DNA from 4 places in the Leisingera sp. G5_S3_59_S7 genome. Region 4 is predicted to be linked to each of the others. Evidence: riboswitches for the same ligand, from Rfam matches in the RefSeq annotation. Region 4 holds a riboswitch; each other region holds the start of a gene.
The links. Region 4 has a riboswitch for cobalamin ahead of ACTRWG_RS06355 (aromatic ring-hydroxylating oxygenase subunit alpha). Riboswitches for the same ligand answer to the same signal wherever they lie in the genome.
Positions count from the first base shown of each region.

Region 1: linked by a shared signal. The riboswitch ahead of ACTRWG_RS02780 (ABC transporter substrate-binding protein) and the one ahead of ACTRWG_RS06355 (aromatic ring-hydroxylating oxygenase subunit alpha) in region 4 are both predicted to bind cobalamin.
Region 2: linked by a shared signal. The riboswitch ahead of ACTRWG_RS05120 (hypothetical protein) and the one ahead of ACTRWG_RS06355 (aromatic ring-hydroxylating oxygenase subunit alpha) in region 4 are both predicted to bind cobalamin.
Region 3: linked by a shared signal. The riboswitch ahead of ACTRWG_RS09975 (CbtB domain-containing protein) and the one ahead of ACTRWG_RS06355 (aromatic ring-hydroxylating oxygenase subunit alpha) in region 4 are both predicted to bind cobalamin.

Region 1 is NZ_JBQKUH010000003.1:60,786-67,946, reverse strand. It holds gene ACTRWG_RS02790 (hypothetical protein) at 1-3, shown strand, start outside; gene ACTRWG_RS02785 (succinylglutamate desuccinylase/aspartoacylase family protein) at 8-1,051, shown strand; cobalamin riboswitch at 1,170-1,363, shown strand; gene ACTRWG_RS02780 (ABC transporter substrate-binding protein) at 1,510-2,520, shown strand; gene ACTRWG_RS02775 (FecCD family ABC transporter permease) at 2,517-3,566, shown strand; partial or broken gene ACTRWG_RS02770 (ABC transporter ATP-binding protein) at 3,563-4,072, shown strand; gene ACTRWG_RS02765 (LysR family transcriptional regulator) at 4,366-5,253, opposite strand; gene ACTRWG_RS02760 (aldehyde dehydrogenase family protein) at 5,359-6,804, shown strand; gene ACTRWG_RS02755 (membrane dipeptidase) at 6,918-7,161, shown strand, end outside.
Region 2 is NZ_JBQKUH010000006.1:43,593-50,753, reverse strand. It holds gene ACTRWG_RS05140 (GNAT family N-acetyltransferase) at 1-393, shown strand, start outside; gene ACTRWG_RS05135 (YbaB/EbfC family nucleoid-associated protein) at 455-799, opposite strand; gene ACTRWG_RS05130 (DNA polymerase III subunit gamma/tau) at 993-2,780, opposite strand; gene ACTRWG_RS05125 (protein-tyrosine phosphatase family protein) at 2,974-3,516, shown strand; gene ACTRWG_RS05120 (hypothetical protein) at 3,582-3,986, opposite strand; cobalamin riboswitch at 4,096-4,318, opposite strand; gene ACTRWG_RS05115 (TetR/AcrR family transcriptional regulator) at 4,337-4,933, opposite strand; gene ACTRWG_RS05110 (alpha/beta hydrolase family protein) at 5,004-5,882, shown strand; gene ACTRWG_RS05105 (SRPBCC family protein) at 5,908-6,375, opposite strand; gene nudC (NAD(+) diphosphatase) at 6,433-7,161, opposite strand, start outside.
Region 3 is NZ_JBQKUH010000017.1:54,860-62,020, reverse strand. It holds gene ACTRWG_RS09990 (cobyrinate a,c-diamide synthase) at 1-159, shown strand, start outside; gene cobA (uroporphyrinogen-III C-methyltransferase) at 156-890, shown strand; gene ACTRWG_RS09980 (DUF1636 family protein) at 887-1,222, shown strand; cobalamin riboswitch at 1,296-1,505, shown strand; gene ACTRWG_RS09975 (CbtB domain-containing protein) at 1,542-1,712, shown strand; gene ACTRWG_RS09970 (CbtA family protein) at 1,717-2,415, shown strand; gene ACTRWG_RS09965 (hypothetical protein) at 2,481-2,984, shown strand; gene cobF (precorrin-6A synthase (deacetylating)) at 3,058-3,810, shown strand; gene ACTRWG_RS09955 (CYTH and CHAD domain-containing protein) at 3,820-5,364, opposite strand; tRNA gene ACTRWG_RS09950 (tRNA-Ser) at 5,434-5,523, opposite strand; gene ACTRWG_RS09945 (SPOR domain-containing protein) at 5,765-6,676, shown strand; gene ACTRWG_RS09940 (D-alanyl-D-alanine carboxypeptidase family protein) at 6,687-7,161, shown strand, end outside.
Region 4 is NZ_JBQKUH010000008.1:53,804-60,964, forward strand. It holds gene ACTRWG_RS06335 (hypothetical protein) at 1-252, shown strand, start outside; gene ACTRWG_RS06340 (DUF1523 family protein) at 264-908, shown strand; gene ACTRWG_RS06345 (TetR/AcrR family transcriptional regulator) at 981-1,520, opposite strand; gene ACTRWG_RS06350 (dihydrofolate reductase family protein) at 1,536-2,072, opposite strand; cobalamin riboswitch at 2,345-2,545, shown strand; gene ACTRWG_RS06355 (aromatic ring-hydroxylating oxygenase subunit alpha) at 2,653-3,888, shown strand; gene ACTRWG_RS06360 (FAD-binding oxidoreductase) at 3,893-4,978, shown strand; gene ACTRWG_RS06365 (ABC transporter substrate-binding protein) at 5,037-6,689, opposite strand; gene ACTRWG_RS06370 (LysR family transcriptional regulator) at 7,042-7,161, shown strand, end outside.

The sequences.
Region 1 (7,161 bases), on a different contig from region 4:
TAGCAGTATGAGGGGGCGGCAGCATTTCACCATCGGCCACGCCAAGGTGGCGCCGGGCGCGCGGCTGACGGTTGACCTGCCGGTCAGCGTTCTGTCCGATCACACGCCGGTCACCATGTCGGCGCATGTTGTGCACGGCCGCCAGGACGGGCCGGCGGTTTTCGTCAGCGGCGGCGTGCACGGGGACGAGGTGATCGGTGTGGAGATTGTCCGGCGGCTCCTGCGGGCGCCGAACCTGACGACACTTAAGGGCACGCTGATTGCGGTGCCGATCGTCAATGCCTTCGGCTTCATCAACCACTCCCGCTATCTGCCGGACAGGCGCGACCTGAACCGGGCGTTTCCCGGCAGCGAGCACGGCTCGCTGGCCTCGCGCCTGGCGCATCTTTTCATGACAGAGGTGGTCGCCCGCTCGGACCTGGGGATCGACCTGCACTCGGCGGCCGTCCACCGCACCAACTACCCGCAGATCCGCATCTCGCCCGATAATCCGCGCACCCGGGAACTCGCCGGGGTGTTCGGCGCGCCCATCGTGATGCAGTCGCAGCTGCGCGATGGCTCTTTGCGCGGCGCGGCCAAGGAGATGGGCAAGGATGTGCTGCTCTATGAGGCGGGCGAGGGCCTGCGCTTTGACGAGCTGTCGATCCGGGCCGGGCTGGCCGGCATCCTGCGGGTGCTGCGGCACATGGGTATGGTTCCGGCCAAGGGCATTTCCAAACCCAAATCGCAGCCGCAGTTCTGCGCCTCCAGCAAATGGCTGCGGGCGCCGATGGGCGGGCTTCTGCGGGTGTACAAGAACGACGGGGAGCTGGTCCGGCAAGGCGATCTGCTGGGATCGGTTTCCGACCCCTTCGGCGAGCAGGACGAGGAGATCCTGGCCCCTTTCGACGGGCTGATTGTCGGCCGTGCGGTGATGCCCGTCGTTAATGAAGGCGATGCGGTGTTCCACCTGGGCAGGGTGGGGTCGGTCGAGCGGGCAGAGGACTCGGTGGAGGATCTGAGCGCCCAGCTGGAGGACGATCCGATGTTCGACGAGGATGAGATCCTGTAAACCGCGGTGGCGTGCTCCGCGGCCGGGAGGTGTTCCTGCGGATGCCGAAGCAGCCCGCGCCTTTTCCACGGGAATCCAGCAGCGGCTGCAAGTTTTTCTTGCCGCAGCGGAAGTGATGCGCTACGCGCGCCCTACCGGTCCCGCAAGGGCTAAGAGGGAATCCGCGGTGCCCGCCGGGCACCAAACGGAACTGCCCCCGCAACTGTAGGCGGCGAGTGCTGAGCCATCGCGTCACTGGACCCCAGCGGTCCGGGAAGGCGGCCCAGACGATGACCCGCCAGTCAGGAGACCTGCCGGTGAAGAAACCGAAGCACACCGGGCGGGGTTGTCCGGGGAGGTTGCCGGCTGGATGCGCCGCCGCTATCAGGTGCCGCAGAGGAAGGGCCCAGGTCTTCCGCCCTGCCGGTCAATGCCCTTTCACCCGTTCTCCGGTCATTGACATATGGAGATCGACTAACATGTTTCTGCGTTCCGGCCTTATCGGCCTTACCTTCACCGTTGCGGCCCAGGCGGCGGCTGCCGGCGACAGCTTTCCGCTGACTATCCAAAACTGCGGCCAGTCCGTCACCTTCGACGCCCCTGCGGCGTCCTCCGTGACCGTCGGCCAGGCCGCCACCGAAGTGCTCTATGCGCTGGGGCTGGGGGACAAGGTGCTCGGCACCTCGGTCTGGTTCAACGATGTTCTGCCGGAATACGCCGACGTGAACGCCAAGGTTGAGCGGCTGGCCGACAACGACCCCAGCTTTGAAAGCGTGGTGGCCAAGCGCCCCGGTCTGGTGGCGGCCCAGTATGAGTGGCACGTGGGTCCTGAAGGTGTCGTCGCCAAGCGCGAGCAGTTCCATGACCTGGGTATCCCCACCTATGTGATGCCCGCCGATTGCGTCGGCAAGGACAACACTACCGGCGGCGACGGCACCCGAACGCAGATGTTCACCACCGAGAGCCTGTATCAGGGCATCGAGGAGCTGGCAGCGATCTTCGGAGAGGCCGAAAAAGGCGCAGAGCTGGTCGCTGACTACAAGGCCCGCGAGGCCGCGGCTGTTGCCAAGGCGAAAGAGGTTGCGCTGGCCGACGCCTCAGCCGTGTTCTGGTTCTCTTCGCCTGAGCTGGAAAGCGACCCGTTCGTGGCCGGCCAGAAGGGCGCGCCGGGCTACATGATGCAGCAGCTTGGCCTGCGTAATGTCATCGAGACCGACGAGGAATGGCCGACCGTCGGCTGGGAAACCATTGCCAAGGCCAACCCGACGGTGATCGTGATTGCCCGCATGGACCGCCGCCGCTTTGCCGCCGACGACTACGAGAAGAAGCTGGAATTCCTGCGCAATGATCCGGTCGCCAGCCAGATGGACGCCGTGAAGAACGGCCGTATCGTGGTGATGGATGCCCAGGCCATGGACGCCACCATCCGCGCGATCCCTGCGCTGGAGGATCTGGCCGCTGAACTCAGCGCAATCGGCAACGGCGCATGAGCGCAGCCGCCGCACTTGCATGGCACGGCTTCCGGGGCGCTTGCCTGGCTTTGCCGGTGCTGGCTGCGGCGGTTCTGGCAGGCGCAATGATCGGGGAAACCCCGCTTGCGCCTGACCTTGTCCTGTCTGTTCTGGTCAACAAGCTGGCCGGGGCGGGTCTGCCGGTGGACCCGGTGGACCAGGGCATCATCTGGAGCTACCGGCTGCCGCGGGCGCTGGTGGCGGGGGCGTGCGGCGCGGCGCTGGCGGTGACAGGCGTGGTGCTGCAGGCGCTGCTGCGCAATGCGCTGGCGGACCCTTATATTCTGGGCATTTCCGCCGGCGCCTCGACCGGGGCGGTGGCGGTCACAATTGCCGGCCTCGGCGGTGGCGCCCTGTCGCTGTCCTTCGGCGCCTTCAACGGGGCGCTTCTGGCGTTTGGCTTTGTCGCCATCCTGGCGCGGGCCGCCGGGGCGGGCAGCAGCCGGGCCGCAGCGGCGCAGATTGTGCTGGCGGGCATTGCCGGCTCGCAGCTGTTCAACGCCCTCACGGCCTTCATCATCGCCAAATCCGCCAATGCGGATCAGGCGCGCGGCATCATGTTCTGGCTGATGGGCAACCTCAGCGGCGTGCGCTGGCCGGATGTGTGGCTGGCGGTGCCGCTGGCGCTGGCGGGCTGGATGGTCTGCCGGTTTCACGCCCGGGCGCTGGATGCCTTCACCTTTGGCACCGATTCCGCCGCGGCGCTGGGCATCCCGGTGCGGCGGGTGCAGGTGGTGCTGATCTTTGCCACCGCGCTGATGACAGCGGTGATGGTATCGATCGTCGGCTCCATCGGTTTTGTCGGCCTGGTGATCCCTCATGCGGCGCGGTTCCTGGTGGGGCCGGGCCACCGCCGTCTGATGCCCGCCGCCGCTTTGACCGGCGCGGTGTTTCTGATCGGCGCCGATGTCGTTTCGCGCGTCATCATCCCCGGTCAGGTGCTGCCCATCGGCGTCGTCACCGCACTGATCGGGGCGCCGGCCTTTGCCATTATCCTGGTGCGCGGGCAGAGGACGGCGCGATGAGGATCGAAGCCCGCAGCCTGTCCTTTGCGGTGCGCGGCAAGGCGCTGCTGTCGGATGTGTCGCTGTCGGCGCAACCCGGTGAGACGCTGGCGCTGGTCGGACCCAACGGGTCCGGCAAATCGACGCTGATGCGGCTGCTGGCGGGGCTGGCCCGGCCCTCGCAAGGCAAGGTGCTGCTGGCGGAGCAGCCGCTGGCGCGGCTGTCGCGCCGCGAGATTGCCCAGCGGATCGCCATTGTCGAGCAGCAGGCTGATACCGCCGAGCGCATCACCGCACGCTCAGTGGTGGAGCTGGGCCGCACCCCCTGGCTGTCGGCGCTGCGGCCGTGGAGCGGAGAAGACACCCGGCAGGTGGACAAAGCCCTGCGGACGGTGGAAATGGAGGCCTTCGCCAAGCGCGAGTGGGCCACCCTGTCCGGCGGCGAGCGGCAGCGGCTGCATATCGCGCGGGCACTGGCGCAGCAGCCGGGGCTGCTGCTGCTGGACGAGCCGACCAACCATCTGGACATCCACCACCAGCTGTCGATCCTGCGGTGCGTCCGGAACCTGAAAGTGACTGCCGTTGTGGCGTTGCACGATCTGAACCAGGCGCTGACCTGCGACCGGGTGGCGGTGCTGTCGGGCGGGCGGCTGGTGGCATCAGGCACGCCGCAGCAGGCGCTGACGCCGGAAACAGTATCTGAGGTGTTCGGTATCGCGGCCCGGCAGGTCCGGGATGCAGACGGCGGCGCACCCCATCTGTCCTTTCACCTGGCCTGACGCGCGGCGGGCCTGCCCGGCGGCGGGACGCAGGCGCGCGGTTATCCGGCCAGGTCCGGTGACAGGTCGCACGACTGGATGAAGCTGCTGCATTCCTCAGTCAGGGCCGCAAACCGGGAGCGGTCGCGCTGGTAGAGGTAGACCTCCCGTTTGTCCGGCAAGTCAGCAATGGGGCGGAAGGCGGTGGTTTCCGGCATGAACCGGGCCACGGTCTGCGGCAGCACCGTCACCCATTTCCCGGTCCGGACCATGGTGATCAGCGAGTGGGTGTTGTGAATCGTCACATCGGCTGAGCTGCTGGCCTCGACAAAGCGCTCGTTGCGGATCAGGCCGCACAGGGCGTTGCGGACAAAACCGGCCCCGGTAACGTCAGCGATCGCCGGCGGCCGTTCCTGCAGCAGCAGCGGGTGATCGGCAGAGCAGACCAGGCCAAAGCGGTCCTCGAACAGCGGCACCGCCTTGACCCCGTTCAGCGGATGATAGCCGGAGGCGATGCCGATATCCGCCTTGCCTTCGGCCAATGCGTCCAGAACCTGCTGGGTGTCGGTGTCGCGCAGTTCGACCTTGAGACCCGGGAAGCGGGCGGTCAGATGCTCCAGCACCGCCGGGAACACCAGCGCAGCCACCGATGGCACCGACACGATGCGGATCAGCCCGTGGGTCGCCTCCGCCGCCATCTCGATGCTTTGCACCGTCTGGTCGAAGCGGCGCACCTGTTTCTGGGCCAGCTCAAAGACTTGCTCGCCTAGCGGCGACAGCTGGCTCTTGCGCTCGCCCTCGAACAGCTTCTTGCCCAGATGGTCCTCCATCTGCTTGAGCGTCATGGAAACAGCCGATTGGGTCCGGCCCAGCCGGTTCGCAGCCTCAGACAGGTTCCCGGTCTGCGCCACGGTGCAAAAGACGCGCAGCATTTCAATCTTCAAGGCCATGACTTCAGAATTGTTGAAGTTACGTTCAGTTTATTGAGTTTGACTGATGCGGGGGCGGAAGTCCATCCTGCTGCAAACCTGAATTTCAGCATCTGGGGCTTCTCCGTGACCAAACTGAACCTGATTGCCGGCGAATGGCTGGCTGGCGAAAGCGAAATCGAAAACCGCAACCCTTCGGATCTGAGCGATCTGGTCGGCATGTTTGCCCAGGCCAGCGCCGATCAGCTGGAGGCAACGCTGGACCAGGCGCAGAAAGCGCAGGCCGAATGGGCCGCTTACGGGCTGGAGCGCAAGCAGGCGGTGCTGATGAACATCGGCAATGAGCTGATGTCCCGCGCCGAGGAGCTGGGCACGCTGCTGAGCCGCGAAGAAGGCAAGCCGCTGGCCGAGGGCAAGGGCGAAGTCTACCGCGCCGGCCAGTTCTTCACCTATTACGCCGCCGAATGCCTGCGCCAGATCGGCGAAAACGCCGACTCCGTGCGCCCCGACATTGAGGTGGACGTGCGCCGCGAGGCCGTGGGCGTGGTGGCGATCATCTCGCCCTGGAACTTCCCGACCGCAACCGCATCTTGGAAAATCGCGCCGGCGCTCTGCTACGGCAACGCGGTGGTCTGGAAACCGGCTAACATCACCCCGGCCTCTGCCGTGGCCCTGACTGAGATCATCGCCAAGCAGGACATCCCCAAGGGCCTGTTCTCGCTGGTCATGGGCTCCGGCCGTTCCATCGGCCAGCGCCTGGTCGAAAGCCCCAAGGTGAACGCGATCTCCTTCACCGGCTCGGTGCCGGTCGGCAAAGGCATTGCCGCCGCCGCCATCCAGAACCTGACCAAGGTGCAGATGGAGATGGGCTCCAAGAACGCGCTGGCCGTCATGGACGACGCTGACCTGGATCTGGCCGTCACCCTGGCGCTGGGCGGCGCCTTCGGCGGCACTGGCCAGAAATGCACCGCTTCCTCCCGGCTCGTGGTCCACGCGGCTGTTCATGACGCCTTTGTCGACAAGCTTGTCGCCGGGGCACAGGCCATGAAAGTGGGCCACGCGCTGGAAGAGGGCGTGCAGATGGGGCCGGTGGTCAGCGAGCAGCAGCTGAACGAGAACCTGGCCTATGCTGACCTTGGCAAATCCGAAGGCGCCGAACTGGCCTGCGGCGGCCAGCGTTTGGAAATGCCGCACGAGGGCTTTTACATGTCCCCCGGCGTGTTCCTGAATACCACCAACGACATGCGCATCAACCGCGAGGAAATGTTTGCGCCGCTGACGAGCGTGATCAAGGTCGGCAGCTATGACGAGGCGCTGGCGGTGGTCAACGACACCAACTTCGGCCTGACCTCGGGCATCGTGACCCAGTCGCTGGCCCGCGCCACCCATTTCCGCCGCAACGCGCGCACCGGTGTTGTCACCGTCAACCTGCCGACCGCAGGCACCGACTACCACGTGCCCTTCGGCGGCCGCGGCGACAGCTCTTATGGCCCGCGCGAGCAGGGCAAGGCGGCGGCGGAGTTCTACACCACCGTCAAGACCGCCTATATCAGCGCCGGCAAACCGGTCTGATGCCCGCCAGCCGCTCGGCCTGAACTTTTCCGGCGAAACGCCGGATCCAGCGCCCGTCCTGCCCCCGCAAACACTTGGGACGGGCGCTGACCTTTAAAAATCGAGGTGCTTGAATGACCGGATACCGTATCGACTGCCTGCAATATGCCAACTGGTCGGAAAAGATCTTCCGCCAGCTGCGCGAGGGCGGCGTGGACGCGATTCATGTCACGATTGCCTATCATGAGAACTTCCGCGAGACGGTTCTGAACTTCGAGAAGTGGAACCGCTGGTTCGAGCAGTATCCGGACCTGATCATGAAGGGGCAGTGGGCCAGCGACATCAGCAAGGCCCGCGAAACCGGCCGCACCGCGGTGT
Region 2 (7,161 bases), on a different contig from region 4:
GCGGACCATATGCCCTTGCTGACTGGGAGCTGGGATGAGGCCGCTGCCAGGGAATTCGTCGCCGCCAAGGAAGCCTGCTGGCAGCGCGACGGGCTGGGCCACTGGGCCTTCCTGCGCGGGGATACGTATCTCGGCTGGGGCGGCTTCCAGAAAGAGGGGGAAGAGTGGGATTTCGGGCTGGTACTGCGGGCGGACTGCTTTGGCCTTGGCCCTGCCATTGCCCGCAAGGCGCTGGAATTTGCCCGCGCGGATGCGCGCATCCCCTATGTTACCTTCCTGCTGCCGCCAACACGCCGCCACCTGCGCCCGCTGGCACGGCTGGGGGCGGTACAGACCGGGGAGGTGCAGTACGAAGGCCGGCGCTTCCTGAAGTTCCGGCTGGAGACGGGCTGAGGCGGGCAAAAGAAAAGGCGGCTCCAGTCGGGCCGCCTTTGCATAGGGAAATGAGTGCCGCTTAGAACGGCAGCTTGATGTCCTTGGGCAGGCCCATGCTTTCGGTCAGCTTGGTCATCTCTTCCTGCGCCTTTTCAGCCGCTTTGGCCTGAGCATCCTTGATGGCGGCCAGGATCAGGTCCTCGACCACTTCCTTGTCGTCGCCGTTGAAGATCGACGGGTCAATGTCCAGTGCCTTGAGGTCGCCCTTGGCGGATGCAGTGGCCTTGACCAGGCCTGCGCCTGCTTCGCCGGTGACCATGACATTGTGCAGGTCTTCCTGCATCTGGGCCATCTTGCCCTGCAGTTCCTGTGCCGATTTCATCATCTTGGCCATGTCGCCAAGACCGCCGAGGCCTTTGAGCATCTGTCTTCTCCTAAGATTCCGGTTTGGGGGACAGATACGGGGCGCGGGGGCGCGAAACAAGGGGCAGGATCATCTGCGCGGAACAGTTTAGCGCTCTACCGCCCGGTCGACAGGCCAGGCAGCGCCCGGCCTTCCCGCTGATACGGCGCTAGTGCGCCCGCCTGAGGTTAGGCGCTGCCCTGGATTTTTTGCATCACCCGTCCTCGAACGGGTCCCATTCGTCCTCCACCTCGGGCAGGGCTTCGGCGGCGACCTCTGCGGTCAGTTCCTCAGGCGTGCGGATGCGCTTGATCTTGGCCTTGGGAAAGCTCTCCAGCACGGCCTGCACCAGCGGGTGCGCAGTGGCTTTCTCACGCAGGGCGTTTTCTGCGGCGTCGCGGACCTCGGCAATGGTGGGCGCATCGCCGTCAGGGGCAATGGAGACCACCCAGCGGGCGCCGGTCCAGTTCTGCAGCGCTGAGCCGAGCCGGGCGGCGAGATCCTTGGGCGCTTGGGCCGCCGGGGTGAATTCGATCCGGCCCGGCTGGTAGGAGACCAGTCGCACGCCGCCTTCGACCTCGACCAGCAGTTTCACATCGCGGTTGGTGCGGATCAGCTCGACGACATGTTCGAAGGTGGGATAGCGGGCCAGCGCGGAGCTGACTTGCGGTGCCAGCGCCATCATGGTGCCGCTGCCGCCATGGGCCACGGGTGCGCCGCCGGCCGGACCGCCTTGGGGACTGGCGGGTCCGTTGCCGCCAAGTGCCGGGGCGCCCATGCCCTGCATCGGCACACCGCCGCCGGGACCGGGGGGCGGCGGGGGCGGGGTGTCCTGCAGCTTGCGGATCAGTTCCTCGGGTGAGGGGAGGTCGGCCACATGGGTGATGCGGATCACCGCCATCTCGGCCGCCATCATGGCGTTGGGGGCGGCGGCGACTTCCTCCAGCGCCTTGAGCAGCATCTGCCACATCCGGGTGAGGACGCGCATCGGCAGGTTCTCGGCCATTTGCTGGCCGCGGGCGCGCTCGTCCGGGCTGACGGTGGGGTCTTCGGCGGCGTCCGGAGTGATCTTCACCACCGAGACCCAATGGGTGATCTCGGCCAGATCGCGCAGCACTGCCAGCGGGTCGGCGCCCTCTGCATACTGGCCTGAAAGTTCTGTCAGAGCCGCTGCCGCGTCGCCGCGCAGGATCATGTCCATCAGGTCCAGCACCCGGCCGCGGTCGGCAAGGCCCAGCATGGCGCGGACCTGATCGGCGGTGGTTTCGCCCGCGCCGTGGGAAATCGCCTGATCCAGCAGCGAGGTGGCATCGCGGGCGGAGCCCTCGGCGGCGCGGGTAATGAGCGCCAGCGCGTCCTCGGCAATTTCGGCGCCCTCGGCGGTGGCGATCTTGCGCAAGAGGGAGATCATCACCTCCGGCTCGATCCGGCGCAGGTCGAACCGCTGGCAGCGCGACAGCACCGTCACCGGCACCTTGCGGATTTCAGTGGTGGCGAAGATGAATTTCACATGCGCGGGCGGCTCCTCCAGCGTCTTCAGCAGCGCGTTGAAGGCGGAGGTCGACAGCATGTGAACTTCGTCGATGATATAGATCTTGTAGCGGGCGGAGGCCGCGCGGTACTGCACCGAGTCGATGATTTCGCGGATGTCGTTCACGCCGGTGCGGGACGCCGCGTCCATCTCCATCACGTCGACATGGCGGCCTTCCATGATCGCCACGCAATGCTCGCATTTACCGCAGGGATCGGTGGTCGGGCCGCCATTGCCGTGTTCGCCGACGCAGTTCATGCCCTTGGCAATGATCCGCGCGGTCGTGGTTTTGCCGGTGCCGCGGATGCCGGTCATGATGAAGGCCTGAGCGATGCGGTCGGCGGCAAAGGCGTTTTTCAGCGTCCGTACCATCGCGTCCTGGCCCACCAGGTCGGCAAAGGTCTCGGGCCGGTATTTGCGGGCCAGAACCTGGTATTGGGATTGGCCGGTGTCGCTGGGGGTATCGTTCATGATGTCTCGTGCCGGATTCGGTTTGCGGGGCGCCCGCGTTGCGCGCAGGGTATTGAAGCGCAGCCCGTTCGTCCACCGCAGAAGGGGGCAATGCGGAGCAGCAAAAGGGCTTTGGCATTGCGTGGTTAACGGTTAGGCTGCAAGGGCGGGGCAACGCGGGGGAACGCAGGAGCGCAGCGGCTAAGGAGGCGGTATGCGATCTGAAGAAACCTCTGAGCCAGCAGCGCCGGACGAGGCGGCGCAAGCGGGGCTGACCATCCACGCGCTGTCTGCGGGCGGCGGCATTCTGGCGCTGTGCCGGCTGCCGGGCGCCGAAGGCGACTACCGGGGCGACCTGATCCAGATCTATCAGTGGAAACCGGGGCTGGTGCTTTCGATGACCACCGAGGCTGAGCACGTTGCCGCCGGGGCGCCGCGGCTGGGAATTGATATTCAAAGCATGGCGAGCCGCTGGCTGCATCTGCCGGTTCCGGATTTCGGCACGCCGCCGCCGGCGGTGGCGGCGAAGTGGCCGGCGGCCAGCCGGTCGGCGCGGCAGGCGCTGGGCGGCGGCGGCCGGGTGCTGGTGCATTGCCGCGGCGGCTGCGGGCGCTCCGGCATGGCGGTGCTGCGGCTGATGATCGAATGCGGCGAGGATCCGGTGCAGGCGCTGGCGCGGCTGCGGTCAGTGCGGCCCTGCGCGGTGGAGACCGAAGCGCAGATGGACTGGGCCTGCGCGGGACAGGTGGCAGGTTAGATCGAGTAACCTTTCGCCCGGCCGATAGGCCGGGCGCAGCCCTCAGAGCCCGGATAAATACTTGCTCACAGCGCCATCATCTGTTCCGCCTGCCGCGCCTCCGCCGACTTCGGCAGCGCCTCCATCAGCGCGCAGGGGCGGGCGTCCAGGCGGGAGGCGGCAAAGCCGGTGCCGTCGCGGCTGAGGATTGCATCGGCGAACCGGTCCAGGCCTTCGCGCGGGGCGTCCTCACCCACACCGCAGAACAGCCGGATCCGGTCGTGGCTGGCCACGAACTGCGCCGGGCAGTTGCGCGGGCAGCCGTCCAGCGCGGTGGTGCCGGTGATCTCAAAGTCGTCCTGGGTCAGCGGCTTGGCCTTGGTCATCGCCTCGGCCAGCTTGGCGATCATCCGCTCTGCCGCCGGGCAGGGTTTCCCGAGGTATTTGCAATCCGTTGCCGCATAGAAATGCGTTGTGTCCGTCCACATCATATCTGCGCCCTCCGCGCGTGGTGCGGGGAGTTCTGGGGACAAGAGACCGGATGAAAATGCGGGAGACCCGCGGTGCCATCAGACCCTGTCCGGACACCCCGCCCGGGTTCGAGTTACACGTTTGATGGCAGGTCTCCTGACTTGCGGGTCGCAGCTTTCCCGATCCTTCCCGGCCTCGTATCAGACCAGTGGCTCTATCGGGGTCGCTCGCCGCTTACAGTTGCGGGGGCAGTCGCGGAGTTGGCCTTGCCTGGGGCGGGGCCGCACCGTGTTCCCTTTTCATCCCGGACACAAGATTCTGTGGCGCGGGAACCATCACCACAAGCGGTAGCGGTTCGCCTGCCGAGTCGTCAATCGTTTTTCTGCATCTGCATCTGTGTGTGCAGGCCGCGGATCACGTCAGAGTCGCGCCGTACCCGGGCCAGCTGCCAGCCGCCCTGCAGCAGGATATAGAAGTTCTCTGCGGCTGCGCGGGCCTCAGCCCGGGGCAGGCCCAGGCGGTGGGCTTGGCGGGCGGTGGCGGCGATCCAGCTTTCGAACAGGTCCGCGGCGTGCTGGCGGAAGGCGTCGTTTTCCGGCCCGGCGAACAAGGTCGCAGAGACCGGGCAGCCGCTCCATCTGCCTTGCTTGTCGAAGAGTTTTGCCAGCTTGTAGCAGACCGTCTTGGCCCCGGCCGGAAAGCTGGGGGCGGGGCCGAAGGCCGCGTCGATCAGCGCTAGCATCTGGTCCGAGGCCCATGTGGCCGCCGCCAGCGCAAGGTCGGACTTGCCGTTGGGGAAATGGTGGTAGAGCGATCCCTTCGGCGCTTCGGCAGCGGCCAGAAGCTCTGCCAGGCCGGTGCCGGCGTAGCCCTTTTCGCGGAACAGGCTGGCGGCGGCGCGGATCAGCCGCTCCCGGGTCGGGGCCGGGCTGCCGGGGGGCGGGCTGGCTGTCGTCACGTCAGTCATGGCGGTAGCTTGACAGTATTAGACCAATTGGTCCAGTCAGGAAGTGGACCAATTGGTCTAGGAGGCTGCCATGCTGGACAGACACGCAGAACATACCGCCGGTATCCGGGAGGAAGAGCTGCGCTTTGCGTCCGGGGATGCGTTGCTGTCGGGCCGGCTGTACCGCCCGGACGGGGCGGCGCGGGCGGCGGTGGTGCTGAACGGCGCAACCGGGGTGCCGCAGCGGTTTTACCGGCATTTCGCGCGCTGGCTGGCGGCAGAGCAGCAGATCGCCTGCCTGACCTATGACTACACGGATTTCGGAGACTCGGCGCGGGGACATCCGCGCCGGTCCACTGTCACTATGGCCGATTGGGCGCTGGCGGATCAGCCCGCCGCCCGGGCCGAAATGCGGCGGCACTATGCGGGCGTGCCGTTGTGGGTGATCGGCCATTCGCTGGGAGCGATGCTGATGCCCCTGCAGGACGATCTTGAGGACGTCGCCCGCATGATCGTGGTTGCGGGCGGCTTGGTGCATCACCACGATCATCCCTGGCCCTACCGCGCGCTGGCGCTGGCTTTCTGGTTCGGCCATGTGCCGCTAGCGGCCCGTGTTCTGGGCTATCTGCCCGGGCGTGCGGTGGGGTTCGGGGCCGACTTGCCGGCGGGAGTCTATTGGCAATGGCGGCGCTGGTGCACCACGCGGGGCAGCTACCTGCCGGAAACGGGGCGGGGCCTGCCGCTGCCGCGCTGGAAAGAGACCGGCATCCCGGTCGACCTGTTTGCGGTGGCCGATGATGATGTTGTGCCGCCGCCGGCCGTGTGGCGGCTGGGTGAGGTATTTGGCGGTGCTGCGCAGCACCGGACAGTGCTGGCTCCGCGGGAACTGGGGCTGAAGGCAATTGGCCACCTTGGGGCGTTTGCCCGGGAAAATGCCGCGCTGTGGCCGCGGCTGCTGCCGCAGGGCTGACCCGGTTCTGGCGCCGGGCGGCGGTTCAGGCGGTGCGGTTCAGCCGGTCTTCGGTGAGCTTGGCAAATTCGGCCAGCCGCAGCTTGAACCGGCGCGTCAGGTTGCTGCGCGCGAGTTTCAGGGATTGCACCAGCAGGCGGCCGGTCAGGTTGCTGGGCGACAGCTTCAGCTGCACCGACATCCGCGTCCGCTGCGGTGAAAGCGCCAGCAGCTCGATTTCCATCCGCCCATCAATGCCGCTGCCGCTGCCAGTCAGAGCCAGCCCGGTAACCGGCGTATAGGAAGCCAGCGTCAGCCGGATGTCGCGCGGCTTGCCGCGAAAGTCGAAGTTCAGATCCCAGGCCAAACCGTTTTCGGGTTGGGCGAGGTCGCCGGTGCGCTGCAGCTCGACGCCGCGGCGCAGGGCAGAGCGTTCCAGCAGTTCAAAATCGGAGATTGCGCCGAAAACCTCTGCAATCGGGGCTTCGATGTCTTCGTTGCTTTGAAACTTCATATCTGCCTGCCTCAGCTGCGCCGCCTGATTTCGGGTCGTTTTGCGCCAATATGCGCGTTAATTCAGCGTGTCCGCAAGCCAGTTCTTCAGCAGGAAATGGGCAATTGCCCCCTCCCGAGCGGGCTTCAGCACCGGGTGATCGCCCGCAAAGACTGTCATCATCTCCTGGCGGCTGACCCACAGCGCGTCTTCGATCTCTGACGGGTCGATGGTGATTTCACGGCTCAGCGCTTCGCCGGCGCAGCCGAACATCAGCGACATTGGAAAGGCCCAGGGCTGCGAGGAAAGGTAGCTGACGCGGCCGACCCTGACGCCTGTTTCCTCCAGTACCTCGCGGCGCACCGCGGCCTCCAGTGTCTCGCCGGGTTCGACAAAGCCCGCGAGCAGCGAATACATCCCTTCGGGCCAGCCGGGGGAGCGGCCCATCAGCACGGAATCCCCATGGGTGATCAGCATAATCACAACCGGGTCGGTGCGCGGGAAATGCGGCGCCTTGCAGGCCGGGCACACCCGTTGCCAGCCCGCCTGCGCCACATCGCTGGGCGCACCGCAGCAGGCGCAGAACCGGTGGCTGCGGTGCCAGGCCAGCATTGCCTTGGCGGTGGAGGCCAGCTCGGCCTCCAGCGGTGTCAGGCGGGTCATCACCCGGCGCAGCTCGGCAAACACATGGGTGTCCGGCAGATCCGGGTGCTGCTGTTCGCTGGCATCGGCAAAGCTGTTGAGCGCGTCCTTATCCAGGCCTTCTGGCTTCCAGCCGCTGATGTCGCAGGTAAAGCAGGGGGTGCC
Region 3 (7,161 bases), on a different contig from region 4:
CGCGGCCATGAATTCCACTACTCCACCATCTTGGAAGAACCCGACGCGCCGCTGGCAAATGTTATGGACGCGGACGGCAATCCGGTGCCAGAGACCGGCTCGATCAAGGGCAATGTGACCGGCACCTTCTTCCACCTGATCACGGGAGAGCGCGCATGAGCGGTTTCGTGAGCTTTGTGTCCTCCGGCCCCGGCGACCCCGAGCTCTTGACAGTCAAGGCGGTGAAGCGGCTGGAGGCGGCGGATGCAATCCTGTTTGATGACCTGTCGTCCGGCCCGATCCTGAGCCATGCCCGCGCGGATGCCGATCTGGTGGGCGTCGGCAAGCGGGCTGGCCGCCCCTCGCCCAAGCAGGACCATGTGAGCCAGCTGCTGGTCGATTATGCCCAAAGCGGCCTGAATGTGGTGCGGCTGAAATCCGGGGATTCCGGCGTCTTCGGACGCCTTGAGGAAGAGATCACCGCATTGCGCGCGGCCGGCATCGGGTTTGAGATCGTGCCTGGCGTCACTGCGGCCTCAGCAGCGGCGGCGGCCGCGAACATCCCGCTGACCCGGCGGCTGACAGCGCGGCGGCTGCAGTTCATCACCGGCCATGACGTGACCGGCGGGCTGCCGGACGATTTGAACATGGCAGCGCTGGCCGACCCGCACGCCACCACCGTGGTCTACATGGGCAAAAGCACCTTTGCCGCGCTGGCGGAAAAGCTGATGGAGGCGGGCCTGCCCGAAGAAACCCACGCGCTGGTGGCGCAGGGGGTCTCGACGCCGGAGCAGAAACTGTTCTGCCACACGGTGGGTGAGCTGCCGTCCGTTCTGCGCGCAATGGAGACCAAGGCGCCGGTGCTGATCCTGTACGGCCCGCTGGCGGATCAGGACATGCCCGGCGCATGACCCCGCCCACCGTCACCCTGTGCCGCACCTGCCGCGACGCGGACCCCGCCCTGCCAGGGCAGGTCGCCGCAGCGCTGGAGGCGGCCGGGGTGCAGGCAAGGCTGCAGCAGGTGGACTGCATGTCCGGCTGCAAGCGGCCGCAAACTCTGGCGGTGCGCCAGAGCGGCAAGACCGCCTATCTGTTCGGAGAGATCACCGCAGCGGACCTGCCGGACATCCTGACCTTCCTGCGGATCTATGCAGAAAGCCCGGACGGCAGCATTGCCGATGCCCGCCCGTTGGGCCGCCTGCGGTTCAAGGCGATTGCCCGCATTCCGGCCGGTATGGGCTGATCCGCCTGCCCTATGACGCTGAAGCACTCCGGATTGGCGGTTTCGTCCTTGACCAGACTCAGCCGCACGGGGCAAAACAATCCGATACGGTGTCTGATAGTGCCTAAGCACTGGGACTGAAACGGGAATGAGGACGGTGGACCAAATTGCGGCACCGAAGCCTCAACCGCCCCCGCGACTGTGAGCGGCGAGCGGCCTTCCAATATCCACTGGCCAAGGCCGGGAAGGAGGATGGCAGCTGCGACCCGCGAGTCAGGAGACCGGCCGTGTGAATGGACACAACTTATGCCGTCGGGTGTGACGGTAAGGAGGACGACAAATGACGACCAAAACACTTAAGGCTTCCGCCGCTGGCTCCACTGTGCTTCCGGCACTGTTTGCCGTGGTTCTGGGGCTGGGGATCATCACGCTGACCGGCCATGTTCAGGCATCTGCCCTGCACGACGCCGCGCATGACGTGCGCCACGCAACTGGCTTCCCCTGCCACTAAGGCCATGTTCAGTCGCATTCTGACCAGCGGCCTGTTCGCTGGTGCTGCAGCTGGGTTGATTACCGCCCTGCTGCAGCTGTATTTCGTGCAGCCCGTGCTGCTCCACGCCGAACTTTACGAGGGCGGCGACCTGGTGCATTTCGGCGCTGACCCCGTAACCGCGCATCCCGACCTGCCCGGCCTGTTCGCCGAGCCCATGCGCGATGGCCTCAGCATCATCTTCACCATGCTGACCTACACCGGCTATGCGCTGGTGATGGCAGCACTGATGTCCGTGGCTGAGCGCCAGGGCCATGAAATCAACGCGCGCACCGGCCTCTTGTGGGGGCTCGCAGGTTTCATCACCTTCCACTTTGCGCCCGGCCTGTCGCTGGCGCCGGAAGTGCCGGGTGTGGCCGCCGCGGACATCGGCGCGCGCCAGATCTGGTGGACGATCACTGTTGCGGCCGCAGGGGTGGCCATGTGGCTGATCGCCTTTGGCGGCAACCTGGTGAGCTACCTGATCGCGGCGCTCCTGCTGATGGGTCCGCATATCGTCGGCGCACCTGAGCCGGAGAGCTTCTCCGGACCGGTTCCGACCGAGATCGGCGCGCTGTTTGCCGCCCGCGCCTTTGGCATCGGCATGGCCGCCTGGGTGCTGCTGGGCGCCTTTACCGGCTACTTCTGGCAGGCTGAAGGCAAGCGCGAACTCGCCGCAGCCTAAGCCCCGCGCAGTCACTCCCCGCCGGCCCGAACCGGCGGGGCATTCTTTTTCCAGAGGATGACAAGATGTCCCGTTCTCTCGCTCTTTTTGCCATCGGACTGGTGTTCGGCGGCGGCATCGGCTTTGTGATTGCGGCCGGCAATGGCGTGACCTTTGACGGCCACGACCACGGCGACCCGGCGCACCACGGCGGCGGCCATGCCGGAATGGCAGCGCATGACCACTCCCAATCGGTCAGCCTGCCCGCAGGCCCGGACGCTCCCAGCGTTGCCATCCAGCTGCACAAGGACCCGATGAGCGGCTGGAACCTGCAGGTCACGCCGCAGAACTTCCGCTTTGCCCCGGAAAACGCCTCCGCTGCGGACGTGGACGGCGAAGGCCATGCGCATGTCTATGTGAACGGCGAGAAACTCGCCCGCCTCTACGCCAACTGGATGCACATCCCCTCGCTGCCCGAAGGGGCTGAGGTGAAGGTCTCGCTCAACACCAATAGCCACGGCGCGCTGCTGGTAGCGGACCAGCCGGTTGAGGCAATACTCACCGTGCCGGCAGGCGGCGAAGGCTCCTGACCGCAATTGCAGGCTTGCAAGGACAACGGCGCGGCTCCATAGGGGGCCGTGTTTTCATGTGAAAGGCCCCGTCATGATTGAGCTTTCCCTGATCGGCATCGGCACCGGCAACCCGCAGCACATGACGCTGCAAGCGATTGAGGCGCTGAACGCGCAGGACCTGATCCTGATCCCCAACAAGGGCGCGGGCAAGGACGACCTGGCAGGGCTGCGGCGCGAGATCTGCAACCGGGCCATCCGGGGTGACGGTCCGAAGATCGTCGAATTCGCCCTGCCGGTACGCGACGAGGCAACCAAAAGCTACCGCAAGCGGGTGGACGACTGGCACGACGCCATCGCCGAGATCTGGTGGCAGACCATCACCGCCAACCTGCCCGAAGGCTGCAAGGCCGGGTTCCTGGTCTGGGGCGATCCGTCGCTGTACGACAGCACCATGCGGATTGCCGAGCGGCTGAAGAAGCTGGCTGAGATACAGCTGACGGTGATCCCGGGCATCACCTCGATCCAGGCGCTGACTGCAGCCCACGCCATCCCGGTCAACGAAATCGGCGCGCCCTTCACCATCACCACCGGCCGCCAGCTGCGTGAAAACGGCTGGCCGGACAGCGCCGATACGCTGGTGATCATGCTGGACGGGGAGTGTTCCTTTCAGGCCATCGACCCGCAGGGGGTGGAGATCTTCTGGACGGCCTATGCCGGGATGGAGAACCAGATTTCGGTCGCGGGCCCTCTGGCCGAAGTGACAGACAAGATCATTGCAACCCGCGCCGAGGCCCGGGCCGCGCATGGCTGGATCATGGATATCTACCTGCTGCGGCGCCGGTGAAAGGCGGGGTCAGCCGGAGAACATGTCCCGGAACCGCCTTTGCGTCTTCGGGCTGTCGAAGGCTTGGAACTTCTCCTCGACCATTGCACGCGCATCCCGCTGGTTCTGGTGCAGTACCGCTATCAGCGCTCCGGCGCTCAGCGCGATCTCCCGCGTTGCCGCCGGACTGCCTGCGAACTTCAGCAACGCCGCCTGCTGGACGGAGCAGTCATTAAAATCCCCCAGCGTATTCTGCAGCCTCTTCAAAGGCTTCAGAACTGCTTTCAGCTCTGCGCTCTCAAACAGGGGTTCAAACAGCTCCATCAGATAGCGCAGTTTTTTGCAGTTGATGCGCAGTTCATGCACCTCGCTGTCCGGCGTGTCCGCAGTAATGCCCGCTGCGATCCGGCAGACCTTGCTGTAGCGTTTCCAGATCAGCTTTTGTGCCAATTGCAACGCCGGGCGCCCGGCCTTCGGGCCCGGCGCGATCACAGCCGTTTCCGCGAATTCCGCCTGAAGCACCATGATCTGCCGTTTGTACCGGGCGCCGGCCAGATACTGGGCGAACCTCTGGTGGCCCTGCTGCCGTTCAGCCTCGAAGGCCCTGAACATCGCGTCCAGCCCCGGGTGCAGCTGCTCCGGCACCCGCGCATAGAACCCTTCGCGCTGCAGCAGATAGACATCCAGGTCCCGCAACCGCCCAGTCGCGTCCATCAGGCCGGAGAACGCCTGTTTCAGCCGCGCGGCGTCCCGGGTGGTGAACACCCCTTTGAACAGGCTCAGCACCGAACGGATGCGGCGGAGCGAAATCCGGTAGTCATGCAGGAATTCAGTATCGTGGTCCGCGGCAATGCCCGGCTCGTTCTGCCGGGCCACGCCAAGGCAGGAGCGGATGATCGCAGCCGCCGCCTCCAGCGCCGGCTGTTCAGGCGTCAGCGGAACCGGCGGTTTCAGCATGTACACCGTCCGGCCCGGCGCCAGCAGCGCATAGAGGGCTCCCGGAACGGCAGGGTCAGCCCCCAGGGCGGCCAGCAATTGCACGGCTGCGTCCCGCGGCTCTCCCGGCTCAGCCAGCACTTCCACCAGCGAAATTGATCCAAAGGCACCAGAGAAATGCCAGCGGAACAAGGCGCCGCGGCCTGCCTGTTTCCAGGTGAACCGATACCGCCTGCGCGCCAGCCGGCCCGAAGCCGCCGGCAGCAGGCAGCGCAGCGGAAACAGGCCGCTCAAGGCGTCCTGCACCGGGCCGGCGCGCAGATCGTGCAGGAAATTGCCCGTGCGTTTGGCGGACTGTGTCAGCACATACCCAGGACCCAGCAGGTGCAGCTTGCTGCCGCGCTCCACCAGCAGCCGGCCGCTGGACCGGACAGAGCCATCAAAGCAGTCCCAAGCCGTGAATTTCGCAAGCTTCCCCTTATTTTGCTTGCGGATTTGCAGGCCGCCCCGGCGCCCCGCCAGCTTCATCGCGCCCTCCGCAGGCGGTTGCAGCAGGAAAAGCTGTCCGGCTTCGGCCATGTCATTCGGGTCCGGCTGGGTTTCTGGAAACGGATCGGGCGCACTGACTGCGCCCACCATCAACCTAGGCCGGAAGCCTGCAGTGTGTAGGGAAAGCCTGAGGGAACTCACCGGTGGCGTGCAGCGGAGTGGCGGGGAGACAGGGATTCGAACCCTGGGAACGCTCTCACGTTCAACGGTTTTCAAGACCGCCGCATTCGACCACTCTGCCACCTCCCCGGTCCGCCCTGCGGTTTAGGGCGCAAAGCGGAATGAGGCAAGAGGAAATCCATGCCGCAAGGGAAAACTGCAGGCCCCTGTCAACCGCGCGGATTTATGCCGCCCACGCGGGTTTCCCTTGTGCCGCGGCCTGTCAGGGTTTTCATGGCCGGAAGTGCAGGTTATCATGCCGCCAAATTAAGAAGACCGGGCATTCCGGCGGGGGCGCAGAAGCGCCGCGGGCACAGGCAAGGACGAAAGCATGAATGACACCATGTCGAAAGCAATGACGGCCCCGCGCGCCGCCGCGGCGGCCTTGGGCCTGCTGGTTCTGGCAGGCTGCGAGGACGGGCCGAAACTGGGCTTTCTGCAACCCAAACCCAAGGCGGAGGGTGCCGTTGAGGCCTCCAGCAGCACCAAGCTGGTGGAGCGCGACGTGGAGGCGCCCGATGTGTTCCAGGTGACCGAGGCGGGCCTGTGGGACGGCCGCCCCTCGATCGGCGGGGTATGGGTGGCGCATCCTGACACCAAAGACCCCGAGCGGGTGATCATCCGCAACAATGCCAATGGCCAGTTCGTGATCGGCGCGCTGTTCCGCCGCGAGCGGGAGATCCCGGGACCGCGGCTGCAGGTTTCATCAGATGCCGCTGCGGCCCTGGGCATGCTGGCCGGCGCGCCGGCTGAGCTGAACGTGACCGCCCTGCGGCGCGAGGAAGTCACGCCGGAACCGCAGCCGGATGAACAGTCCGGCGATGGCGCCGCTTTGCCGGAGGCCGCGGACGTGAATGAGGCCGCGCTGGCGGGCAGCGAGATCACCGAAAGCGCGCTGGACCCGATTGCCGGTGCCGCCGCCGCAATTGATGCCTCTGCCCCGGCGCAGGCCGCACCTGCAACGGCAGAGCCCGCCGCGGCCCCTGCCCCCAAGCCGCAGAAGTCCGCGCTGAAGAAGCCCTTCATCCAGATCGGCATCTTCAGCGTCGAGGCGAACGCCAAGCGGACCGCTAATATGATGCGCAGCGCGGGCATGGTGCCGGTGGTGCGGGAACAGTCCTCCAGCGGCAAGGCGTTCTGGCGGGTGCTGGTCGGCCCGGCACAGACCAAGACCGAACGCAGCCAGCTGCTGAATAGCGTGAAGGAAACCGGATTTGCGGACGCCTATGCTGTCACCAATTGAACGGAAAACCATGCACTTGGGCCACGCTCTGAAGTCGTCTTTGCGGCTGGCGCTGGCGGCGGGCCTGGCGGTCAGCCTGTCGGCGCTGTCGGCTGCGGCCTTTGATACCAGCGCGCGCGCGGCTTATGTGCTGGATGCGGGCACCGATACGGTGCTCTTGTCCAAGAACGCCGATGTGCCGCTGCCGCCGGCCTCCATGTCCAAGCTGATGACGCTGTATGTGGCGTTTGAAGCCCTGCGCGACGGGCGGCTGACGCTGGATGAGCGGCTGCCGGTGAGCGAGCACGCGATGAGCTATGGCGGCTCCACCATGTTCCTGGACACCACCGACCGGGTGCGGGTCGAGGACCTGCTGCGCGGCATCATCGTGCTGTCGGGCAATGACGCCTGCGTGGTGATCGCCGAGGCGCTGAGCCCGGATGGCACCGAGGCCGGCTTTGCCCGCTACATGACCAAGCGGGCCGAGGATCTGGGCATGACCGCCT
Region 4 (7,161 bases):
CGCCTGCTCCTGATCCTGATGGTGGTGCTGACCGTGGCCTATGGCGCGGTGTCGCTCTACTCGCGCGAGGTGCGGCGGGCGAAGCTGAAGCGGCGCTGGAAAGACAAGGGGTTGACCGGCGACCGCGCGGCCTTCATCCAGCGGGGGCTGAGGCAGTATGACCGCTCGTTCCGGCGCAAGCTGATCCTCCTGGTCTATATCGTTCCGCTGGGAGCCATCGCGCTTCTGGTCTATGTCATTAACTTTATGTGAGGAGCTGTCCCGTGCGTTTCATCAAATGGGCCTTCCTGATCACCTTCTGGGTGCTGTTCGGCGCCTTCCTGCATTACACGCTGCCGCAGTATGACGTGGTGCGCATCGTCAATACCTATGAGGAGCGGCAGGAGCTGAACGACTGGACCCGCATTTTCTGGTCCAAGCCCGACGACCAGTCGGCGCAGCTGATCAACCGCGATGTGCAATTCATCCAGGGTGTGCGCCCCAGCGGCCGCGCCATTGTCTACCGCAACGAGGACACGGGCTGGAGCTGGCCGCCCTATTTCAAGTTCGACACAGCCAATCTGTACACGGACGCCAATGACAGCATCTCGACCAGGGCCAACCCGGAGTGGGTGGCGGTGACTCATTACGGCTGGCGCAACGAGTTCCTGTCGATCTTCCCGAATGCGGTGTCGATCAAGCCGGTGGCAGGGCCGGAGGACAAGCCGACCAATTGGTTCACGATCATCTTCCTGGTGCTGCTGGCCGCCATCCTGTGGGCCATCTACGTGCGCTGGCGCCGGTTCCGGCGGGCGCGGATCGAGCCGATGATCGAAAGCGCGGAGGACAGCCTGTATGCGGCGGGCGATGCGATCGCCGAGCGCAAAGGCCGGTTCCGCCGCTGGCTGGACAGCTGGAAATCGAAGTAAGGAGAGGCCGCTGGTTGGGCGGCTCTGAAAGACGAAAGCGGATGCGCGGGCCTCGATGGCTCCGCGCATTTTTTATTCAATACGGTCAAGCACCCAGTTTAGAGCCAGTGTGAATTTGTCAACTGACAGCGCCCCTGCCGGTGCCGCGGCGGCGGCAAAGGCGAACCCGTGTGTGTAATCCACGAGCAGGCAGAGAAGGGTGCGGGCCTCTGCGCCCTTCACGCCTGCGGCGGTGATTTCCGCCTCGATCAGCCGCGTCAGCCCGGTCAGGGAGGGGCCGATCAGGGACGGATTTTCCAGGATGCACTTCGCGAGTTCCGGGTGCCGGGTCACCTGGGTGCAGTAGCGTGTCATCAGCTCGCGGAGCCGCAGCTTGGGCGTTGCTGCTTCTGACGGGGTGTCTGAACCTCCAAACGCTTTTGCCACAAGGCTGGCGATCATCTCGTCCCGGGTGCCGGCGTGATGGGCCACCGCCATCGGGGTGACGCCAAGCGCATCTGCAAGCGCCTTAAAGGTCAGGGCCTTGCTGCCGCCCTCGTCGAGCAGCTGCATGGCCTTATCCAGCACATCATCCTTGCTGAGGATCCGGCTGCCCTTGGGTGGGCGTCCCATGCGCGGGGGCATTGGTCAGACCACCCGGAACTTGCTCTGGACCATGCCGGTGGGAAGGATGCGGGAGCTTGCCACCTGGAGGTCGATGTCCTGGTCGAGGCTGCCGAACAGCGGGATGCCGCTGCCGATCAGGATCGGAACCGTTGTGATGGTCAGATCGGCGATCAGCCCCTGGCGCAGGAAAGACTGCACCAGCCGCCCGCCGTCGATGTAGGCGCGGGTCCAGCCCTCTTTTTGCAGTTCCTGCATCAGGTCTGCGGGTTCAGCGGTGCTGAGGCGCACCTTGTCCTTCAGCCCTTCGGGAATGTCCTGTCCGGTCAGGCTTCTGCTGAGGACCACAACCGGCTTGCTGTAGGGCCATTGGCCGAATTCCAGAAGGGTGCGGAAGGATCCTGTTCCCATGACCAGCCCGTCGACGCTGTCCATGAAGGCGGCAAAACCGCCATCGTCGTTTTCGGTAGCGGGCTGTTTGGACAGCCAGTCCAGTGAATGGTCCTGGCGGGCCACGAAGCCGTCGAGGCTGGCGGCGATGAAGACGTGTCCGGTGGTCATCGGCCGCTCCTGTGCTCTTAAAAAACTATACGGCATATAATTAATCGCGCTTCGCGTTCCAAGAGGCCGGCGCAAGATACGCTGCCTGCGAATCGCTTCGGATTGGCCGGTGGCGCCTAACCGCATGAAAGATAAGCGCTTGCCGCAAACAGACTGGCGGATGCCGGTTTGAGATTCTGGACACCCCTGTCCCTGCTGGCACGGCAAACATGCATGTCTTTTTCCGGTTTTGGCGGGTCGGATTTGTCTCCGCCCTTACGCCGGGATTAGGGCAATTTGCGCCTCAGCAAGGTGCCGCCCCTTGGGGCGGAGAATTGGGAAGCTGGTGAAATTCCGGCACTGCCCCCGCAACGGTGACCCCGGGCAAGGCATGGCGAGAAACCACTGAGGCCAGAGGCTTCGGGAAGGTGCCAGGCCCCGCCGCCGAATGGCCCCGGGACAGTCCGGAAACCAGCCTTGCCCTAGAAACGTCAACCGCGGGCGGCGGCGGGGCGGTTGCAGGCGCGTGGCCTGCAATCTCTCTATCCATGCCCGCAGCCAAGCCAACCTGCCGCGGGGATGCGGCAAAGGAGAGAAGCAGATGCTTCACGACAGCGACATTCTGGCCAAGCTGATGGCCCGTCAGAAAAACTATTCCCTGGAACAGGCGTTTTATACCGATCCGGGCGTGCTGGATCTGGACATGCGGCAGATCTTCTACCGTGAGTGGCTGTTTGCCATTCCCGCCTGCGAAATCCCGAAGGCGGGCAATTTCGTGACCCATCAGGTGGGTTCCTACAATGTTATCATCGTGCGCGGCACCGATGGCGAGGTGCGCGCCTTCCACAACGCCTGCCGCCACCGCGGTTCGGTCGTGTGCAAGGCGAAGAAGGGCAACGCGCCCAAGCTGGTCTGCCCCTACCACCAGTGGACCTATGAGCTGGACGGCTCGCTGTTGTGGGCGCGCGACATGGGGCCGGATTTTGATGCCTCCAAACATGGGTTGAAACCGGTGCATTGCCGCGACCTGGCCGGGCTGATCTATATCTGCCTGGCAGATGAAGCGCCGGATTTCGATGCTTTCGCAGACGTGGCCCGCCCCTATCTGGAGCCGCATGACCTGAGCAACGCCAAGGTGGCCTATGAAAGCTCGATCATCGAGAACGGCAACTGGAAGCTGGTCTGGGAGAACAATCGTGAGTGCTATCACTGCGGCGGCAACCACCCGTCGCTGTGCCGGACATTCCCCGAAGATCCCTCCGTCACTGGTGTTGAGGGTGGTGAGACCCCGCCGCACCTGCAGAAGCATTTCGACCGGATCGAGGCGGCGGGCGTGCCGGCGCAGTTCCAGATCAACGCGCGCGGCCAGTACCGCGTGGCCCGGATGCCGCTGAACGAAGGCGCTGAGAGCTATACCCTGGATGGCAAGGCGGCTGTTGCCAAGAAGCTGGGTCGGGTGCCGTTCGCCGATGCGGGCACGCTCTTGAAGTTCCACTATCCAACCACCTGGAACCACTTCCTGCCGGATCATTCCATCGTGTTCCGGGTGACCCCGATCAGCCCCACTGAGACCGAAGTCACCACCAAATGGCTGGTGCACAAGGACGCGGTCGAGGGCCAGGACTATGACCTGAAGCGGCTGACCGAAGTCTGGGTTGCCACCAACGACGAGGACCGCATCGTGGTCGAGGACAACCAGCGCGGTATCAACTCGCCCGCTTATGAGCCCGGCCCCTATTCGGAAGTGCAGGAAAGCGGTGTCATCCAGTTCTCCAACTGGTATGCCGAGCACCTGACCCGCGCGCTGACCGGCCGCCACCTGATCGCGGCGGAGTGACGGCATGGGACTGCAAGCCAATTTCGAGACGCTGGACGAAACCCTGGCGTGGAAGGACGACGAGATGCTGGAATGCGTCTCGGTCGTGCCGGAGGCGCCGAACACCGCCACCTTCAGCTTCCGCGCGCCCTCCGGCGCGTGGTTCAAGTATCAGCCGGGCCAGTTTCTGACGCTGGAGCTGCCGGTGCCGGGCGGGACCGTCTGGCGGACCTACACCATCAGCTCCTCGCCCTCGCGGCCGCTGTCGATTTCGGTCACAGTGAAGGCGCAGGCCGACAGCATCGGCACCCGCTGGATGCTGGACAACCTGCGCCCGGGCATGTTCCTCAAGGCGTCCGGCCCGGCAGGCGTGTTCACGCTGCCCAAGCGCCCGAACGGCAAGTTCCTGTTCATCTCCGCAGGCTCTGGCATCACGCCCAGCCTGTCGATGACCCAGTACCTGTTCGACCGCGGCCAGTCGCCGGACGTCTGCTTTATCAACTGCGCCAAGCGGCCCAGCGAGATCATCGCGCGTCAGCAGCTGGAAAGCATGGCGTCGCGGGTGCCAGGGATCAAGCTGAACTTTGTGGTGGAGGAGGACGATCCCTATCAGGTCTGGACCGGCTACCGCGGGCAGCTGAACCAGATCATGCTGGGCCTGATCGCCGGTGATTACCTGGAGCGCGAGGTCTACTGCTGCGGGCCCGAACCGTTCATGCAGGCGGTGCGCGACATGCTGAACGGCCTGGGCTTCGACATGGAGAACTACAACCAGGAAAGCTTTGGCGCGCCGGTGGAGACCGAGGCAGACGCGCCCGAGCTGGACGATGTGGTTCCCGAGGAATCCGCAGCCGCCGAGATCACCTTTGCCGCGTCGGGTGTCACTGCCAATTGCACCGAAACCGACACGGTTCTGGCGGTGGCCAAGGCATCGGGGCTCAACATCCCGTCGGGCTGCACCTTCGGCATCTGCGGCACCTGCAAGGTCAAGAAGACCGCGGGCGATGTGCATATGGTCCACAACGGCGGCATCTCGGAAGAAGATGTGGAGGCAGGGTATATCCTGGCCTGCTGCTCCAATCCGATTGGCTGGGTTGAGGTCGAGATCTGACCACAGAAAGGGGCGCGCGCCGGGTCTGGCACGCGCCCCTTTCAATTGCAGGCCCCGATCAGGCTTCCAGTGCCAGCTTGTGCACGTGAATTTCGTTGATCGGGTGGCTTTCGGCGCCGACCACACCCGGGCGGGCGTGGCGGTAGAGCGAGCGCCAGTAGGGCTGGATGATGGTGCCGTCCTCACGCAAGAACGTCTCGATGCCTTCCATGTGGCCGCGGCGGGTGTCGGCGTCGGCAATGGCCGAGGCGGCTTCCAGCATGGAATCGAACTCTGCACTGGCGAGGCCGGTTTCGTTCCAGGCCACCCCGGTCTTGTAGGCCAGCGTCAGCACCTGCACCCCCAGCGGGCGGTGGCCCCAGTCAGTTGAGCTGAACGGGTATTTGTCCCAGTCGTTCCAGAAGGTGTTGCCGGGCAGCACCGTGCGTTTGACCTTGAGCCCTGCATCGCGCATCTGCGCCGCCAGGGCGTCGGTGGTATTGCGCCGCCAGTCGTCGTCGATGGAGATCAGCTCGTGCTCGAAATCGAGCATTCCGGCCTCCTCCATCAGCTGGCGCGCGGCGTCTGCATCGCGTACCGGCGCACCGATATCGGCGTATTCCGGGTGGATCGGGCAGACATGGTGGTTCTCGGCCAGGGTGCCGCGGCCGTCGTAGCCGAGTTCCAGCAGCACCGCATTGTCGCAGGCCAGCGCCAGAGCGCGGCGGACGCGGGCGTCGGCGTAGGGCTGTTTCCCGTCCACCTCGGCGTTGCGGTTGGTGCGCAGCACCAGGGTGTTGGCCGAGACCGACTCGCTGACGTTCCAGCCAATGGAGGTGAAGATGTCGACATATTCGCCCACGGTTTCGTAGGTCATGTCGATTTCTTCCGACTCCGCCGCCGACAGGTGGGTGGCGCCGTCGGTGCCGAAGTCGATGAACTCAATCCGGTCCAAATGGGCGCCTTCACCCCACCATTCATGGTCCGGGTTCTTCTCCAGCACCGCCTTCACGCCGACCTCGTATTCAACCAGCTTGTAGGGGCCGGTGCCGATCGGGTCGGCGCCCGGGTCGCCTGACCAGCCGTCCGGCACGATCGCGGCGGGGTATTCGGTCACCGCCGGGATGATGGTGATGTCGGGGCGGGTCAGCTTCACCTTGAGGGTCAGGTCGTCGACCACCTCCAGCGCGCCCTCGGCGGGGCCGTCGCCAGCCTCGTTCTGCAAGGAGCCCATACGGGCCGCCATTGAGTTGCCTTCCCATTTGCCATTGCACCAGCGGGCAAAATTGTAGGCCACGTCCTTGGCCGTCAGGGTGCCGCGCCCATCGTTCCAGTTCACTCCGGGGCGGATATGCAGCAGGTACTCGGTGGCGTCCTCGTTGACTTCCCAGCTTTCCAGCAGCCGGGGTTCAAAGGTTCCGTCGGCGTTGTACTGCACCAGGTATTCCATATAGCCGCGCACCACATTGCCCAGCTGCGGCCAGTTGAACAGCGGCGGATCCAGCAATGCGCGCACCACTTGCTGGATGCGGATGGTGCCGCCCTCCTGGACATTGGCGGCTGCTTGCACCGGCTGGCTGAGGCCGATCATGCCATAGGCGGCAGAGGCGGTCACACCCAGCGCGGTTGCGCGGCTCAGGAACTCACGCCGGTCCAGTTTGTGTTGCGCAACTTCCCTGGCATGCATCCGCACCGCGGGGTGGAAGGTTTCCCTGTTGTAGTATTTGGTCATTGTCTGGTCCTTCGGTTGAACACATCTGCCCCTAGCATGAAGCAGCGGTGAAGCTTGTAAAGTGCTGGATGGTTGCGCAGCGCGCCCGATCGGTCCGGCGAGGCCTCAGGGCAGACCGCCGGTCTGCCAATCAGACACCTGGATGAGATGGCGGCGATCCGGTCGAAACCCTGCCAAATGCCCCAGCCGAATTTTCCGGCCGGCAGCTCCGTCAGATGAGGATTAACTGACATCCGGTATCCCTGCTTCCTGTGATCTGCCGGTTGCTGCCGCCGGGGGGCGCGGCCTTAACAGAATTTGCGCAGGGCTTTTCTGTTATAAAAACTCTGCCTTTTGCAGTAAGCAATTATTTATGGATGACATTAGCAGCATTAATAGGAAGCTCAGCTACAACCTGGTCGCGCTTCACACGTTCGACCTGGTGGCGCGGCATGGCAACTTCACTGGCGCGGCAGAGGCGCTGGGGCTGACG